One region of the Mycolicibacterium grossiae genome, then DNA from elsewhere that is predicted to be linked to it. Evidence: predicted binding sites of a transcription regulator. Region 1 holds the regulator's gene; each other region holds the start of a gene.

Region 1 (6,154 bases):
GCGCATGGCGGCGGGTCAGCCGACCGGGGCGATGAGCGTCTGCCCGGCCGCGACACCCGCGGTGTCCAGCTCGTTCAGTTCGCGGATCCGCTCGACCGTCGGGCCGACCGGGGCGTCGGGCGCGATGCGAGCGGCGAGCTGCTGCAGCGACTCCCCCGTCTGGACCTGGACCACGGCCAGCTCCCCGGGCACCGGCGCCGGCGTCTCCGGTGCGGCGCCGAACTGCGCGACCAGGCCGAGCCACACCGTGATTCCCGCCGCGACCAACGCCAGCAGCACCGTGGTGACCGGCGTGATCGGCTTGCGCCGGTGCGAAGCCCGCGACATCAGGACACCGGTGCCGGAGTAGCGCAGCGGTGCGGCGGCCGGCCGACGGCGCTGCGGCGACCGGCGGGCCGCGGGACGCGGACGCACCGGACGGGCGACCAGTTCGGTGGGGTAGTCCCGGGTGATGATCGTCATCGCGAGGCCTTTCGGTTCGGGCGTTTCCGGTCTTTCCGGAAACGGTCGTTCGCCTGTGTGTTCGAAATGTACTCGATCACGTGTTCGATGAATAGAACACGTGATCGAATCGTTGCCGACGATATCCGGGGCCACCGACACGCCCCGGCGACCGCGACACGCGTCGAACACATGTTTGATTCTCGAACGGTCTCGGACTACATTCGGCGCCATGAGTGACAGCAGCGACACGCCGAACGGCGCGGACGCACGTCGTCCCGCCGGCAACGACGCCGGACTGACCGAACGACAGCGCACCATCCTCGAGGTCATCCGCACCTCGGTGACCACCCGCGGCTATCCGCCGAGCATCCGCGAGATCGGCGACGCCGTGGGACTCACGTCCACGTCCTCGGTGGCCCATCAGCTGCGCACCCTCGAACGCAAGGGCTATCTGCGGCGCGACCCCAACCGCCCACGCGCCGTGGACGTCCGCGGCGCCGACGATGCCGTCACGCCGATCGTCGCGACCGACGTCGCCGGCTCCGACGCCCTTCCCGAGCCCACCTTCGTCCCCGTGCTGGGTCGAATCGCCGCGGGTGGTCCCATCCTGGCCGAGGAGGCCGTCGAGGACGTCTTTCCGCTGCCCCGCGAACTGGTCGGCGAGGGCTCGCTATTCCTGCTCAAGGTCGTCGGCGAATCGATGGTGGACGCGGCGATCTGCGACGGCGACTGGGTGGTCGTCCGGCAGCAGAACGTCGCGGACAACGGCGACATCGTGGCCGCCATGATCGACGGCGAGGCCACGGTCAAGACGTTCAAGCGCACGCGCGGCCAGGTGTGGCTGATGCCGCACAACCCGGCGTTCGATCCGATCCCGGGCAACGACGCCGCGATCCTCGGCAAGGTCGTCACCGTCATCCGCAAGGTCTGACGGCGCTAGCCCCTGACGAAGCCGTTCGTCAGCGCGAACTCCTCACTGGCGAACCAGATCTCGGCACGCACGCGGTCGTACTGCACGCTGGTGGGCAGCCAGTAGAGCCCCGTCTTGGTGTCGGCCTTGATCGGGTAGCCCGCCGGTGCGGTGTACGGGTCCCCCTGCGCCAGGCGCAGCGACGTCTGACTCGGTGCGGTGTCGTCGAGCTGGATGGCCGCATGCCGACCGCTGGGCGGGCCGCTCGACGGCTCCGGATCGGCCGCTGCCGAGGCCGCCGCTCCTGCCACCGGCGCGGCGAACGCGTCCTCGAACACCGGGTCGTCGAACTCGTCGCGCGCGGGATCGCCGTCATGGACGTCGTCACCGAAGCCATCGTCGAAGTCATCGCCGAGGCCGTACGCGTCGGCAGCCTCGTCCTCGCGGTCTACGGCGGGCGTCAGGGGTCCGTCGGTCGGGTCGCTACCCGCGTGCCGACCGGTCTCCGAACGGCCGCCGAACAGCTCGTCGAACGCCGCGGTCGCCGGCTCGTCGGCCGCCCCGCGATCGGCCGGCCCGCGATCGGACCCTTCGCCGGGGGACGCCGCATCTCCGGACACCTCGTTCCCGGGTATGGCGTCCTCGGAGACCACCCGCGTCGGTGCGGTGTCGATCGCGTCCTGGTCCTCGTCGAGGTTCGCCTCGGGACCGATGTCCGGTACCGCGGAAGCACCCGGCGCCGGCGCCGGCCCGGCTGCGGGTACGCCGGCCGGGCCGTCGGAGCCCTCACCGGGCATGGCCCATGCGCTCAACGGCACGAACGGTGGCTGGTCGGTCCCGGCCGGGGACTCGGCGGCCGGCACCGGTCCGGACTCGAAGTCCTGGTCGTCGTCGTAGTCGTCGTAGTCGTCGAACCGGTCGAGCGGCGGGCGGTCGTCCGCGCGGCGCCGGTGCAGCACCACGGCGGCCCCCACCGCCGCGACGAGCAGCACCACCGGCACGATCACCAGCAGCCACCACCACTGGCGGTACCACGGTCGGCCGTCCGCGGCCGCCTGCGGGTCGTCGCCCTGGGTCGCCTGCGGCGCGTCCTGGCCCGGAACCCGAACTCCCGCGAGGTCGGCGGCGAGGTTCGGTGGCTCGGTGCTGAAGGCCTTGGTCGAGCGGTTCCAGGAGATGGCGCCGTTCGCGAACTTCTGCGTGACGACGTCGTCGCTCTCGGTCTGATCGGCGGTCGGCGCACCGAGCGTGCCGGTGGCGCCGCCGAGCGTCGACCAGGCGGCGTTCATCGCCCCACGGACGATCACGGCGCCGAAGTCGGGTGTCCAGAAGATGACCGGCTCGTCGGCGGCGGTGAAGGCCGCGAACCGGCTCGCCGGCGCCAGTCCCCCGTCGGCCTCGTTGGCCTTCGGGAAGCCGAGGTCACCGCCGGGTCCGCCGACGCTCTCGTACTTCGCGAGCACCTGGCCGGTGAGCACGTTGGCGCCCGTGGCCGGGCTGTAGAAGATCTTCCCGCCGTCGAAGGTCTGCACCAGGCCGTCCCCGGCGACCGGTTCGGCCGGACCCTGCGCTGCACCGAGCGGGCCCAGCGGGCCGCCCGCCGCGCGCCGGGCGGCGTCGATTTCCGAGGTGGCGTCGCCCGGGATCCGCACTCCGCCGAGCTGATCGGCGAGTTCCGGCGGCGTCGTCGTGAACGCCTTGGTGCTGCGGTCCCACGACAGCTGGCCGCCGGTGAACGTCTGCGACACCACGTTCCCGCGGTACACCTCGTCCTCGGTGGGCACGCCGAGCGAGCCCGCCGAACCGCCGACCTGATCCCACGCCGCGTTGATCGCGCCGCGCACGACGTGGGCGCCGGTGTCCGGGGTCCAGAAGATGACGGGGTCGTCGGCGGCGCTGAACGTCACGTTCCGGCTGTTCGGCGCGCGCCCCGCCCCCTCGTCGATGTCGGGGAAGCCCAGATCGCCGTCGCCGGGACCGCCCAGGGACAGGTACTTGTCCAGGATCGCGCCCTGCATGACGTGCGCACCGGTGCCGGGGCTGAAGAAGATCCGGCCGCTCGCGAAGTTCTGCCCGAAGCCCGCGCCCACCGGGTAGACGCCGCCGTCCTTGGGACCGAGGGTGCCCCCGGGACCGCCCGCGGCGTCGTAGGCCGCGTTGATGGCGGCGTCGGCGTCACCTGCCGGGTCGGCCAGCGCCGTGGGCATCACCGGCGCGAGCAGCGCGCAGGCGGCCACCGTCACCACCGCTACGCTCGCCCGTCCCATGGCCCTGCCCAGCAGGGATCGAAGCCCAGTCATCAGTCCTCCCCGCGATGCGCTCACGGTTCCCTCGAAGTAGCACGTGCGTCAACTCTGCGTCAGTCGACGTCCATCTTGAGGGATATCCAAGCGGTATCGGGCAAGTGTCGCGCGACCGGTACCACTTCCGTCACGGCCGCCGGACGCCCGCAGCGGCGTCAGACGCCCATGCTGCGGCCGATGATCTCCTTCATGATCTCGGTGGTTCCGCCGTAGATCGTCTGGATGCGGGCGTCGAGGAACGCCCTGGCCACCGGGTATTCACGCATGTAGCCGTAACCGCCGTGCAGCTGCAGGCAGCGGTCGTTGAGCCGCACCTGCGCCTCGGTGGCCCACCACTTCGCCATCGCGGCCTGCTCCGCCGTGAGCTTCTCGTCGAGGTGCAGCCGGATGAACTCGTCGACCAGCACGCGCACGGCGGTGGCCTCGGTGGCCAGCTCGGCGAGGGTGAACCGGGTGTTCTGGAAGCTGCCGATCGGCTTGCCGAACGCCTTGCGCTCCTTGGTGTACTGCAGCGTCTGCTCCAGCACGGCCTCCATGCCGGCGGCCGCCATGACGGCGATGCTGATGCGCTCCTGGGGCAGGTTCTGCATGAGGTAGACGAAGCCGGAGCCCTCGTCGCCGAGCAGGTTCTCGGCAGGCACGCGCACGTCGGTGAAGGACAGCTCCGCGGTGTCCTGGGCGTCCAGACCGATCTTGTCGAGGTGCCTGCCCCGCTCGAAGCCCTCCATGCCGCGCTCGATGACGAGCAGCGAGAAGCCCAGGGCGCCCTTCTCGGGGTCGGTCTGCGCCACGACGATGACCAGGTCGGCGTGCACGCCGTTGGTGATGAACGTCTTCGAACCGTTGAGGATCCAGCTGCCGTCGTCCTGCTTCACCGCGCGCGTCTTGATGCCCTGCAGGTCGCTGCCGGTGCCCGGCTCGGTCATCGCGATGGCCGTGATGAGTTCGCCGGAGCAGAACCCGGGCAGCCAGCGCTGCTTCTGCTCCTCGGTGCCCAGCCGCAGCAGGTACGGCGCGATGACGTCGTTCTGCAGCGAGAATCCCAGCCCGCTGTGCCGGCTCGCCGAGGTCTCCTCGGTGATCACCACGTTGTAGCGGAAGTCGGGGTTGCCGCCGCCGCCGTACTCCTCGGGCACGGCCATGCCGAGGAAGCCCTGCTTGCCGGCCTCCAGCCAGACGCCGCGGTCGACGATCTTGTCCTTCTCCCACTGCTCGTGGAACGGCGCGACGTGGCGCTCCAGGAAGGAGCGGTAGGACTCGCGGAACATGTCGTGCTCGGGCTCGAACAGGGTGCGGTCGTACTTGACGACGTCGCTCATGGAAGGACCTCCGGGTCGTCGGACGGGATGGCCCGACCCTATACCAGCCAACCGGATGGTTGGTACCCGCGGTACCGCGTGGTGGGCACCTAGGATCGACGCGTGCCCCGATCCGCCAGCCTCACCCACTGGGGTGCGTTCACCGCCGACGTCCGCGATGGCGACATCGCCGCGGTCAGCCCCATGGCCGGCGACGCCGACCCGTCCCCGCTGCTCGGCAACCTGCCCGGCTCGCTGCGGCACCGGTCGCGTGTCACCGGACCCGCGGTGCGCCGCGGCTGGCTGGAGTCCGGACCCGGGCCCAGCACCCGGCGGGGCGCCGACGAGTTCGTCGCGGTGTCGTGGGACGAGCTGACCGAGCTGCTCGCCGACGAGCTGCAGCGTGTGGTCGACGAGCACGGCAACGAGGCCATCTACGGCGGCTCGTACGGCTGGGCCAGCGCCGGCCGTTTCCACCACGCGCAGAGCCAGGTGCACCGCTTCCTCAAGCTGCTCGGCGGCTACACGTCCTCGCGGCACTCCTACAGCCTCGGCGCGACCGGCGTCATCATGCCCCGCGTGGTCGGCACGCACGACGACCTGTTCAAGCGCTCGACGGACTGGAACGTCATCGCCGAGCACACCGACCTGCTGGTCTGCTTCGGCGGTCTGGGACTGAAGAACACCGGCATCAACCACGGCGGGACAACGGCGCACCCCGCCCGCGACGCCCTGCGGCGATTCCGCCGCCGCGGCGGACGGCTCGTCTCGATCTCCCCGCTGCGCGACGACGCCCACGGCGAGAGCGATTGGCTGGCGCCGGTTCCCGGCACCGACGTCGCGATCATGCTGGCGTTGGCGTACGTCCTGGCGACCGAGGGCCTGGCCGACCGCGACTTCCTGGGGCGCTACTGCACCGGGTGGGAACGCTTCGAGGCCTACCTGCTCGGCGTCACCGACGCGACGCCCAAGACGCCGCGGTGGGCCGAGGACATCTGCGGACTGCCCGCCGAGCAGCTCGTGGCCCTGGCCCGCCGGATGGCCGCCGGACGCACGATCGTGACGGTGAGCTGGTCGCTGCAGCGGGTGCGGCACGGCGAGCAGGCCCCGTGGATGGGGCTGACGCTGGCTGCGATGCTCGGCCAGATCGGGCTGCCGGGAGGCGGTTTCGGGCACGGGTACGGCTCGATGAACGAGCC
Region 2 (6,154 bases), 1.0 Mb from region 1:
TCGCCGGGCGCGGCGTCGACGTCGGCGCCGAACGTCGTCCCGGCGGCGGAGTACCAGTCCATCTGGTTGCCGACCTTCGCCTTGTACGCCAGCGCCTCGGTGATCGGGCCGTTGGTCACGATCACGAACCGGGCGTCGTAGGCGTCGAGGAAGTCGAGCCGGGTGAACTGCGAGGTGAACCCCGTGCAGCCGCCGCACTGCCACTCGGCGCCGTCGCTCCACATGTGGTGGTAGGTGATGAGCTGGCTGCGCCCGTCGAACAGGTCGGCGAGCCGGACCGGGCCGTCGGCGCCGGTGAGCGTGTAGTCGGGCAGTCGGACCATCGGCAGCCGGCGGCGCTGCGCGGCGATGGCGTCCAGTTCACGGGTGGCCGCCTTCTCGCGGCGGCGCAGCTCGTCCAGCGTGGTACGCCAGGTGGCGTGGTCGACGACCGGTGGGGCGGCGGTCATGGTGCCGGGGGTCTGTGTCTCGGGGGTCTGGGTCTCGGTGGTCGGTGTCTTCGGGGTCACGGTGCCTCCTGTGGGATGCGGGTCCTGCCCGACGGGCTCTTCCGACATGGTGACCCCGAAGACGGCGAGAAGTCATCGCAACGGTCAGGGCGTCTCGGTGGTGCAGTGGACGGTCACGTGGGCGGTGCCCCAGTCACCGTCCAGTTCCGGCGCGTGCACCCGGGTGGTCTGGCAGCCGTCCCACGACGTGCGGTGCGATCCGTTGACGTGGACCTGATAGCCCTGCGCCTCGAGTTCGGCGATGGCGCCCGCGGCGTCCTCGCCGCCGCTCGGTAGCGCCTGCGCCGTGGCGGCGGACCCGAGTGCCGCCGCGAACAGCGCCGCCGTGACCGCCACCGTGACGCCGAAGGGACTCCGTGTTCTCGTCTCGTTCATCCTCATGTCATCGACGGTATGGGCGTTCGATCGACCGCGTAAAGGACGACTGGGCGAATTCATAGAATGGCGTTTCGGTGCTCAGATGAATAAGAGACCCTCCCCGTTTCGGGGAGGGTATCGGGGTGTCGAGCATTGTGGCGCAACGTGATTCGGCCGGCTCGATGCGTCGTGTCCCCCACGATATTGCCGCCGCGAAGGTTTGGTAATCCGATTGTCGAACGATTCATCGGAATCTCATGGGAATGGCTTCGTCCTTCGAGAATTCGACGTGACCGTCCGATGCGCGCATCGAACGCACGTTCGATAGACTGGGCGCGTGGATTGGTTCAACGGCCCGCCGAGCTGGGGTGAGATGGAGCGCGTCCTCACCAGCAAGCCGCGTCGGGCCGGGATCCCCATGGCCGAGCCGCCCGGCGACGGCGGGGACAGTCCTGCCTGGTCGCGCAAGCGTGGCGCCTACGAGCCGGTCGGGGAGGTGCGCGGCCGCTCGGCGGTCCCGTACGCCGAACTGCACGCCCACTCGGCGTACAGCTTCCTCGACGGGGCGAGCACGCCGGAGGAACTGGTCGAGGAGGCGGCCCGGTTGGGCCTGCGCGCCATCGCCCTCACCGACCACGACGGGCTGTACGGCGTGGTGCGGTTCGCCGAGGCCGCGCAGGAACTCGGCGTGGCGACGGTGTTCGGCGCCGAGCTGTCGCTGAGCAACGTGCCCCGCACCGAGGATCCCGACCCGCCCGGCCCGCACCTGCTGGTGCTCGCCCGCGGCCCCGAGGGTTACCGGCGGCTGTCCCGTCAGATCTCGGCGGCCCACCTCGCAGGCGGCGAGAAGGGCAGGCCGCGATACGACTACGACGCGCTGACCGAGGCCGCCGGCGGGCACTGGCACGTCCTGACCGGATGCCGCAAGGGGCATGTGCGGCAGGCACTCTCGAGTGGCGGACCGGACGCCGCCGCGGCCGCACTCGCCGACCTGGTGGACCGGTTCGGGGCGGACCGGGTCAGCATCGAACTGAGTCGGCACGGCCATCCGCTCGACGACGAACGCAACGCCATCCTGGCCGATCTGGCGCCCCGCTTCGGCGTCGGCGTCGTCGCCACCACCGGAGCGCACTTCGCCGAGCCCTCGCGCGGGCGGCTCGCCATGGCGATGGGCGCCATCCGGGCGCGCCACTCGATGGACGAGGCGGCCGGCTACCTCGCTCCGCTGGGTGGGGCGCACCTGCGGTCCGGGGACGAGATGGCCCGGTTGTTCGCCCACCGCCCCGACGCGGTCACCGCCGCAGCGGATCTCGGTGAACAGTGCGCGTTCGGGCTGGCGCTGATCGCGCCCAAGTTGCCGCCGTTCGACGTCCCCGAGGGGCACACCGAGAACAGCTGGCTGCGCCACCTGACCATGGTCGGCGCGCACCGCCGGTACGGTCCGCCGCAGCGGGCGTCGCGCGCCTACGAGCAGATCGAGCACGAGCTGCGGGTGATCGCCCAACTCGACTTCCCGGGCTACTTCCTGGTGGTCGACGACATCACCCGGTTCTGCCGGGAGAACGGCATCCTCGCCCAGGGCCGGGGGTCGGCGGCCAACTCCGCGGTCTGCTACGCCCTGGGCGTCACCAACGTCGACCCGGTGGCCAACGACCTGCTCTTCGAACGGTTCCTGTCGCCGGCGCGCGACGGGCCCCCCGACATCGACATCGACATCGAGTCCGACCTGCGCGAGCAGGCGATCCAGTACGTCTACGAGCGCTACGGCCGCGACTACGCCGCCCAGGTGGCCAACGTCATCACCTACCGCGGGCGCAGCGCGGTGCGCGACATGGCCCGGGCGCTCGGCTTCTCCCAAGGGCAGCAGGACGCGTGGAGCAAGCACATCAGCCGGTGGAACGGCCTGCCCGACTCGCCCGACGTGGAGGACATCCCCGAGTCGGTGATCGACCTGGCGCTGCAGGTGAAGAACCTGCCGCGGCACATGGGCATCCACTCCGGCGGCATGGTGATCTGCGACCGGCCGATCGCCGACGTCTGCCCCGTGGAGTGGGCCCGCATGGAGAACCGCAGCGTGCTGCAGTGGGACAAGGACGATTGCGCCGCAATCGGTTTGGTGAAGTTCGACATGCTGGGCCTGGGCATGCTCTCGGCGCTGCACTACTGCATCGACCTCGTCGCCGAGCACAAGGGCCTCGACGTCGACCTGGCGCAGCTCGACCTCTCCGAGCCGGCGGTCTACGAGATGCTGCAGCGCGCCGACTCGGTGGGCGTGTTCCAGGTGGAGTCCCGCGCGCAGATGGCCACCCTGCCCCGGCTCAAGCCGCGGGTGTTCTACGACCTGGTGGTCGAAGTGGCGCTCATCCGGCCCGGACCCATCCAGGGCGGCTCGGTGCACCCGTACATCAAGCGGCGCAACGGCGAAGAGGAGGTGACCTACGACCACCCGTCGATGGAACCGGCGCTGCACAAGACGCTGGGGGTGCCGCTGTTCCAGGAGCAGCTGATGCAGCTGGCGGTCGACTGTGCCGGGTTCTCCGCAGCCGAGGCCGACCAGCTGCGCCGCGCGATGGGGTCCAAGCGTTCCACCGAACGGATGCACCGGCTGCGGGACCGCTTCTACGACGGCATGCGCACCCGGCACGGCATCACCGGTGCGGTGGCCGACCGGATCTACGAGAAGCTCGAGGCGTTCGCGAACTTCGGCTTTCCGGAGAGCCATTCGCTGAGCTTCGCGTCGCTGGTGTTCTACTCGTCGTGGTTCAAGCTGCACCACCCGGCGGTGTTCTGCGCAGCGCTGCTCCGGGCGCAGCCGATGGGGTTCTACTCGCCGCAGAGCCTGGTGGCCGACGCCCGACGGCACGGCGTGGTGGTTCGCGGCCCCGACGTCAACGCGAGCCTGGCGCACGCCACGCTCGAGGACGCCGGGATGTCGGTCCGGCTGGGACTGGCCGAGGTCCGGCACATCGGCGAGGACCTCGCCGAGCAGATCGTCGGCGAGCGTGGCGCCCACGGGCCGTTCACGTCGCTGGTCGACCTCACCGGACGCGTGCAGCTGTCCGTGCCGCAGACCGAGGCGCTCGCCACCGGCGGGGCGCTGGGCTGCTTCGGCATCTCCCGGCGCGAGGCGCTGTGGGCGGCCGGGGCGGCGGCCAGCCAGCGGCCCGACCGGCTGCCGGGAGTCGGATCCTCCTCGCACGTACCGGCTTTGCCCGGGATGACGCATCTGGAGCTGACGGCCGCCGACGTGTGGGCCACCGGGGTGTCCCCGGACAGCCACCCCGTGCAGTACCTGCGCGAGCGGCTCGACGAGATGGGCGTCGTGCCCGCCGACCGGTTGCTCTCGGTGCCCGACGGCAGCCGGGTGTTGATCGCGGGCGCCGTGACCCACCGACAGCGTCCCGCCACGGCGCAGGGAGTGACGTTCCTCAACCTCGAGGACGAGACCGGGATGATGAACGTGATGTGTTCGAAGGGCCTGTGGGCCAAGCAACGCCGGCTGGCGCAGACCGCGTCGGCGCTGGTGATTCGGGGCATCGTGCAGAACGCGACGGGTGCGGTCACCATCGCCGCCGACCAGCTGCGCCCGCTGGACCTGCGGGTGAAGACCAAGTCTCGCGACTTCCAGTAACACGCCAGGAAGTTCGTCACCGCCCCGAGTGTGGTCTGATCTAGATCGACGACCGGCGTCGTCGGCCCACCTCGGACGGGAGACAGATGGCGGGGCGCCCTCGGCAGTTCGATCGCAGCGTCGCGTTGAAGCAGGTTCAAGAGGTGTTCTGGGTGCACGGATACGACGGCACCGCCATGTCCGACCTCGTCGAGGCGACGGGTCTCGCGTCGGGCCGGCTGTACGCCGCGTTCGGCGACAAGGAGAACCTGTTCCTGCAGGCCGTCGACCTCTACCGGGCCGAGGAGGGCGCCTTCGTCGACCGGGCGCTCGCCGGGGAAGCCGTGCTGGCGCGGGCGCTGCGGCGCATGTTCCGCGACGCCATCGAGGTGTACACCCAGCCGACCCAGCGGGGCTGCATGCTGGTGAGCGCCGCCATGGCGTGCACCCCCGAGCACCAGAGCATGCGCGACCGGTTGGAAGCCCACCGGCGGACGCGACGGCGGACCATCACCGCGCGCGTGCGCGCCGCCGCCGAGGGCGGAGACCTGCCTGGGGACGCCGACGTGCAGCGGATGGGGGACTACCTCACCGCCGTCCTCGACGGGCTGTCGGTGCAGGCCCGCGACGGCGTCCCCCGTCGCCGCCTCGCCGCCCTCGCCGACATGACGCTGTCGGTCCTGCCCGGGTAGGGCGGTTCGGCCCGCGTCACGTTGGCCACCCAGGTGCCGTGGGTAGTCTCCGATCATGACCTCCACCCCTCCGCTGAACCTGACCGTCGACGAACTCCTGACCACCACCCGGTCGGTGCGCAAGCGCCTGGACCTGGAGCGACCGGTGCCGCGCGAGGTCATCCTGGAGTGTCTCGACCTGGCGCTGCAGGCGCCGACGGGGTCGAACTCGCAGGGCTGGCAGTTCGTGTTCGTCGACGACCCGGAGAAGAAGCAGGCGATCGCCGACATCTACCGCGTCGCCGCGACGCCCTACCTCGACGCGGAGAAGCCGACCTACGGCGACGCGCGCGACGAGCGCACCCCGAAGGTCATCGACTCGGCCAAGTACCTCAACGACCACCTGCACGAGGTGCCCGTCATGCTCATCCCGTGCCTGGAGGGCCGCCCCGACGGCGCGCCGGCCGGGACGAGCGCCGGCTTCTGGGGCTCGCTGCTGCCCGCGGCGTGGAGCTTCATGCTGGCGCTGCGGTCGCGTGGCCTCGGCTCGGCGTGGACCAGCCTGCACCTCGTGGGCGACGGCGAGAAGCGCGCCGCCGAGATCCTCGGCATCCCCTTCGAGAAGTACTCCCAGGGCGGCCTGTTCCCGATCGGCTACACCAAGGGCACCGACTTCAAGAAGGCCAAGCGCCTGCCCGCCGAGCAGCTGACGCACTGGAACACCTGGTGACCGCGGGGCGCTAGACCGCCCCGCCGAACCCCTGCTGCCGCCACGCCTCGTACACCGCGACGGCGGCGGCATTGGACAGGTTGAGCGACCGCCGGCCCGCCAGCATCGGGATCCGGAGCTGCGCGGTGACGTGCGGGTCGGCGAGCGTCTCCTCGTCCAGGCCGGTGGGTTCCGGCCCGAACAGCAGGACGTCGCCCGGACGGTAGTCGACCTCGGCGAACGACGTCTGCGCGTGCGCCGTGAACGCGAACACCCGCGCCGGCATGACGGTCGACCA
Region 3 (6,154 bases), 130 kb from region 1:
GCAGCTCGCCCGCGAGGCGCTGGTCAACGCTGGCGCCGCCTACGGCCTGCTCATCCCGACGCTCATCGACCCGCACGACGACCTCGGCGTCGCCATCGAGGCGGCGTTCGCGCAGGCCGCCGAGGACATGGCGGGCACCGGCTACGCCAACATGTGCCCGGTCGCGAGCGTGGCGGCCGAGGTGGCCGACACCGTCGACGAACTGCGCGCGGCATCAGCGGACGTGTTCGGGTCGTGGCTCGACGGCGGGACGGCGTACTTCACCGCCCGGGGGCTGTCACCGTCGGACGCCCGCGAGGTCACCGTCGCGCTGGTCGGCGCACTCGAGGGCGCCTTCGTGCTCGCGCGCACGCTGCGGAGCACCGAACCGCTGCTCGTCGCGGGCCGCGTCCTCGCGCGGGGCTACCGCGGCGTCGCATTGAGCGACGCCGCGGCGCACCTGCCCGGCTGACCGTCAGCCGCGGCCGTTGAACCGGGCCAGGTCGTCGCCGAACTGATCGACGCACCGCTCGTCGAAGGCCCGCGCACGCTCCTCGGCCTCCGGGCTGCCGGAGAACAGGCTCGACGCCACCCGTGACGTCTCGCCGTCGCCGTGCGGCCGGTGGGTGATGGGCTCGTTGTCGGGCTCGTACTGCACCAGCCGCTGCATCGGCAGTGCGCCGCCCGCGCGCTGCAGCCAGTGCACCAAGCCCTCGCGCACCGCGCAGCGCAGGTCGAACAGTGCGCCGGCGTTGGGCGCGCTGACCACGATGCGCACGCGGACGACGCCGCCCACGGCGTCGGTCACCTGCAGCACGCCGCGGCGGCCGTCCCACTGGTCGCTGCGGGCCAGCAGCCGGTCCAGTTCGGCGCGCATCTCGTGGAACGGCACCCGGAAGTCCACGTCGAACTCGACGGCACCCATGATCTCGGTCGCGTTGCGGGTCCAATTCTCGAACGGGGTCGTGGTGAAGTAGGTCGACGGCAGCACCAGCCGACGTTCGTCCCACAGCCGCACCACCACGTAGGTGAGGGTGATCTCCTCGATGCGGCCCCACCAGCGGCCCTCGTCGAGTTCCACGACGTCGCCGACGCGGATGGCCCCGGAGAACGCGATCTGCATGCCGGCGAACAGCGCACCGAGCGACGTCTGCGCCGCCAGACCGGCGACCACCGACAGGACACCGGCCGAGGCGAACAGCGTGGTGCCGATGTCGGAGAACGCCGGGAACGTCATGAGGATCGCCGCGACGCCGAGCACCACGACGACCGCGATGGCGAGCCGGCGCAGCACCTCGACCTGCGTGCGCACCCGCCGCCACCGGCGGTCGGCGTCGGTGATCTCGTCGTCACCGCCGGCGAACCGCGAGATCGCACGGCGCTCGGCCACGAACACGAAACTGACCACCAGCCAGGTGAAGGTCGCGATGTTGACGATCAGCAGCGTGTGGTCCACCCACCCGCGCCAGGAATCCGAATCGTCGCTCGTCCGCTGCACGGCGATCTGTGCGGCCAGCACCGTCAGGGTGGCCCGTACCGGGAGACGGCTGTACGTCGCGACGTCGTCGACCACCGCGCTGCGCCGGCCGATGCGTCTCAGCACCCAGGTGAGGACCACCCCCACGAGATAGGCGATGACCACCGCACCTGCCACCCAGGCCAGGGTGACCGCGAGGTTGGTTGCAGACTCCAGTTCGTTCTCGTCGGGCATTGCGTGAAATCAGCTCCCACGGATCGGGTTCGGCTTCGGTCGAGGCGGTGGAATGACACCGCCGTCACTCCCCATATCCGCCATGGCGGGAGTTCAATCTGCCCGTCGGGCCACGACGTCGTCACATCGTGCGCACAATGACCCCGTGGCAGCGGTGACCGACCCCAACGGCGTGCAGTGGAACGTGCATCGGCGCTGGTGGCCGTTTCCCGACGTGACCGACGTCATCGACCTCGACTGGTTCCTCCTCAGCCTCGTCGTCGCCGTGCCGTTCGTCGTGCTGTGGCCCGTCTGGTACGCCGCCAAGTTCTGCGGCGTCCGGTGGCGCATCGTCATCGAGCGGGACGGCACCCAGGTCGGCCACGAGCTGGTGCGCGGCTCGCGCCATGCGCGGGCCCGTGTCGCCGACCTGGCCCTGACCATCGCTGCGGGTCGCCGCTCCGGTCACTTCGTGCTGTGACGCTCTGACCCGGTGGGCGTGTCCCTGACCGCCACCGCGACGCCGGCGGGCTAGGATCGAACAGCTGTTCGGGCCGTGAGCGTTTCGAGTGAAGGGGAGTGGCGTGCGCGTGATGGGCGTCGACCCCGGGCTCACCCGGTGTGGCCTGTCGGTGATCCAGAGCGGGCGGGGACGGCAGGTCACCGCTCTCGACGTCGACGTCGTCCGGACCCCGTCCGACGACCCGCTGGCGCTGCGTCTGCTCACCATCAGCGACACCGTCGAACATTGGATGGACACGCACCTGCCCGACGTCGTCGCCATCGAGCGGGTGTTCGCCAACAACAACGCCAACACCGCGATGGGGACCGCGCAGGCCGGCGGCGTCATCGCGCTGGCGGCCGCCAAACGGGGCATCGACGTGCACTTCCACACCCCCAGCGAGGTCAAGGCCGCGGTGACCGGAAATGGTCGCGCGGACAAGGCCCAGGTCACCACGATGATCACGAAGATCCTGGCGCTGCAGGCCAAGCCGACACCGGCCGACGCGGCCGACGCCCTGGCGCTGGCCATCTGTCACTGCTGGCGCGCGCCGATGATCGCCCGGATGGCCGCGGCCGAGGCGCTGGCCGCCGAGCAGAAGCGCACGTACCAGGCCCGGCTGAAGGCCAAGCAGGTGTCGCGGAGCGCGCCGTGATCGCGTCGGTGCGCGGCGAGGTGCTCGACATCGCCCTCGACCACGCCGTCATCGAGGCCGCCGGCGTCGGCTACAAGGTGATGACCACCCCGGCGACCCTCGGCACGTTGCGCCGCGGTGCGGACGCCCGCCTGATCACCGCGATGATCGTGCGCGAGGACTCGATGACGCTCTACGGGTTCGCCGACGCCGAGTCCCGCGACCTGTTCACCACGCTGCTCGGCGTCTCCGGTGTCGGGCCGAAGATCGCGTTGGCGACGCTCGCGGTGTACGACGCGGCGGCCCTGCGGGCGGCGCTCGGCGACGGCGACGTCACGGCCCTGACCCGGGTGCCCGGCATCGGCAAGCGGGGCGCCGAGCGCATGGTCCTCGAACTGCGCGACAAGATCGGTCAGGTGTCGGCTGGGTCGGCGCTGACCGGCATGGGGTACGGCATCCGCGGTCCGGTCGTGGAGGCGCTCGTCGGTCTCGGGTTCGCCGCCAAGCAGGCCGAGGACGCCACCGACAAGGTGCTCGCCGACGACCCGGACGCCACGACGCAGAGCGCGCTGCGGGCGGCGCTGTCCATGCTGGGGAAGAAGTAGTCGTCGATGGGCAGGTTCGAGGACACCGAGGACCCCGACACCCGCGAGGTGTCGCCGGCGCTGACGGTCGGCGAGGGCGACATCGACGCCAGCCTGCGGCCGCGCTCGCTGGGCGAGTTCATCGGCCAGCCCCGCGTCCGCGAACAATTGCAGCTCGTCATCGAGGGGGCGAAGAACCGCGGCGGCACGCCCGACCACATCCTGCTGTCCGGGCCGCCCGGCCTCGGCAAGACGTCGCTGGCGATGATCATCGCGGCCGAACTCAACTCGTCGCTGCGCGTCACCTCCGGCCCGGCGCTGGAGCGGGCCGGCGACCTCGCCGCGATGCTGTCCAATCTGGTCGAGGGCGACGTGCTGTTCATCGACGAGATCCACCGGATCGCCCGGCCGGCCGAGGAGATGCTCTACCTCGCGATGGAGGACTTCCGCGTCGACGTCGTCGTCGGCAAGGGGCCGGGAGCCACGTCGATTCCGCTGGAGGTCGCGCCGTTCACCCTGGTGGGCGCCACCACGCGGTCCGGCGCCCTCACCGGCCCGCTGCGGGACCGCTTCGGGTTCACCGCCCACATGGACTTCTACGAGCCGGCCGAACTGGAGCGGGTGCTGCTGCGGTCGGCAGGCATCCTCGGCATCGAACTGGGGCAGGAGGCGGGCGCGGAGATCGCCCGCCGGTCCCGCGGGACGCCGCGCATCGCGAACCGGTTGCTGCGCCGTGTCCGCGACTACGCGGAGGTACGCGCCGACGGCGTCATCACCCGCGACGTCGCCAAGCTGGCGCTCGAGGTCTACGACGTCGACGAACTGGGTCTCGACCGCCTCGACCGCGCCGTGCTGTCCGCTCTGACCCGCAGCTTCGGCGGGGGACCGGTCGGCGTGTCGACCCTGGCGGTCGCCGTCGGCGAGGAGCCGACCACCGTCGAGGAGGTCTGCGAGCCGTTCCTGGTGCGGGCCGGGATGATCGCCCGCACGCCGCGTGGGCGGGTCGCGACCAGCCAGGCGTGGCGGCACCTGGGCATGACGCCGCCCAGCGGAGTCACCGGGCTGGGGCAACCCGGCCTGTTCGAATGAGGACAGAGGAGACCCGATGATCGTCAGCGCGCTGGTGTTCGCGTCGCTCGCCGCCCTGCTCCACGTGTACGTCTTCGTGCTCGAGTCGTTCCTGTGGACCGCACCCCGGACGCGCGCGACCTTCGGCACGACCGCCGAGGAGGCGGAGGCCACCAAGCTGCTGGCCTACAACCAGGGCTTCTACAACCTCTTCCTGGCCGTGGTCACCGCGGTCGGCGTCGGCGTGACGATCTCCGGCGGCACCGCGGTGGGTGCCGCGCTGGTCTTCGCCGGCGCGGGATCCATGGCGGCCGCCGCGATGGTGCTGTTCGCTTCGGCGCCGTCGAAGGCGCGGTCGGCAATCGTCCAGGGCACCTTGCCGCTGCTGGCGGTCGTCCTGCTGGGCGTCGGCCTCTCGACGAACCCGTCCGGGTAGACCGACGGGCGGCGCGCGCCCGTGCGTTCGGCCGCGGGCGACGTGGCGCGAACGCGGTCGCCGCCGTCCCGCTTCGCCGCGTACATCGCACGGTCGGCGGACTCGAGCAGTCCCTGCACGAACGACCGGATGCCCTCGTCGGGCACGCGCGTCACCGACGCGCTGGCCACGCCCACGCTCGCCGTGACCCGCCACGGCGTCGCGGCGATCTCGTGCCGCATCCGTTCGGCCAGTCCGACCGCGTCCCGTCGTGCGCCGACCACTCCGACGACGAACTCCTCGCCACCGATGCGGCCGATCACGGAGTCGCCGCGGCGGGTGCGGCGCAAGATCTCGGCAACCTCGACGAGGATCTGGTCGCCGGTCGCGTGCCCCGAGGTGTCGTTGACCCGCTTGAAGGCGTCGAGGTCGATCATCACGGCGCTCACGACGGCAGCACGGTCGGCGACCGACTCGGCCACCAGCGCCCGCATCGACCGGTGGAAGCCGCGCCGGTTGAGCAGGTCGGTCAGCGGATCGACGTCGGACCGCAGCGCGTCGATGCCGAGGAAGTGCACCAGCACGTGCGCCGCGAATGGCGCTGCCACGACGCCGGCGGACACGATCAGCAATTTGCTGACGGCTTCGTAGACACCCCCCTGAATGACCAAGTGAACTGCGGAGACGGCCGCCGTCGTCAACGCCGTCGTCACGACGAGCAACAACGTACGGCTGGTGTGGAAGAACGCGACGTAGCCGCCGAGGACCGCGAAGGCCGTGCACGCCTGCAGCCCTCCGCCCGGCGCGGGTTGCACGAGACACGCCGCGGCGATGCCCGCATCGGCCACCATCACGAAGGCCAGCGACTGGCCGCGAGTCGGCCACCGCGCCGCCCATGCCACCGCCATGACGAGGCAGGCGCCGCCGGCGGCGAGCGAAAGTCCGCGAGCCACATGCCCTTGCGGGCCGTGCGGACTCAGCAGCAGCACCAGCGGCGCCGCGCCGAGGGCCGCCATGACGGCCACCATGAACGCTCGCGTCACCCGCTGCAGGCCACGGGTCGTCAGGTATGCGGACAGCCAGTCGTAGTGGTCGGGTTGCCGCCACCAGCGGCCGAGCCACTCCACGTCGATGTGCCCACTGTCCGTGTCCGAGTGCCCGGCCGCGGCGCGACGCGGGCACGAGTTCCGGGGCCCCGCTCGTCGACGTGCCCCCGACGCGAAATGCTACAAAACTTCGATGCAGTTTGCTGGCCGACGCGGTGATCTAGATCGATTCGCGT

Evidence for each region. The regulator LexA, encoded in region 1, represses DNA repair genes until DNA is damaged. The targets are predictions, from matches to a motif close to CGAACANNTGTTCG.
Region 2: the regulator LexA is predicted to act here: its motif matches at 1,177-1,190, upstream of FZ046_RS12045 (error-prone DNA polymerase).
Region 3: the regulator LexA is predicted to act here: its motif matches at 2,208-2,221, upstream of ruvC (crossover junction endodeoxyribonuclease RuvC).

What each region holds. Positions count from the first base shown of each region.
Region 1 is NZ_CP043474.1:3,534,779-3,540,932, reverse strand. It holds gene FZ046_RS17050 (LysM peptidoglycan-binding domain-containing protein) at 16-462, opposite strand; gene lexA (transcriptional repressor LexA) at 674-1,375, shown strand; gene FZ046_RS17040 (LGFP repeat-containing protein) at 1,381-3,654, opposite strand; gene FZ046_RS17035 (acyl-CoA dehydrogenase family protein) at 3,813-4,976, opposite strand; gene FZ046_RS17030 (molybdopterin guanine dinucleotide-containing S/N-oxide reductase) at 5,079-6,154, shown strand, end outside.
Region 2 is NZ_CP043474.1:2,519,602-2,525,755, forward strand. It holds gene FZ046_RS12035 (DUF899 domain-containing protein) at 1-449, opposite strand, end outside; gene FZ046_RS12040 (hypothetical protein) at 594-890, opposite strand; gene FZ046_RS12045 (error-prone DNA polymerase) at 1,204-4,497, shown strand; gene FZ046_RS12050 (TetR/AcrR family transcriptional regulator) at 4,584-5,168, shown strand; gene FZ046_RS12055 (nitroreductase family protein) at 5,224-5,877, shown strand; gene FZ046_RS12060 (tRNA (cytidine(34)-2'-O)-methyltransferase) at 5,888-6,154, opposite strand, start outside.
Region 3 is NZ_CP043474.1:3,663,374-3,669,527, forward strand. It holds gene FZ046_RS17720 (TetR/AcrR family transcriptional regulator) at 1-451, shown strand, start outside; gene FZ046_RS17725 (mechanosensitive ion channel family protein) at 455-1,690, opposite strand; gene FZ046_RS17730 (hypothetical protein) at 1,836-2,150, shown strand; gene ruvC (crossover junction endodeoxyribonuclease RuvC) at 2,254-2,826, shown strand; gene ruvA (Holliday junction branch migration protein RuvA) at 2,823-3,410, shown strand; gene ruvB (Holliday junction branch migration DNA helicase RuvB) at 3,417-4,478, shown strand; gene FZ046_RS17750 (DUF1304 domain-containing protein) at 4,495-4,893, shown strand; partial or broken gene FZ046_RS28225 (GGDEF domain-containing protein) at 4,998-5,900, opposite strand.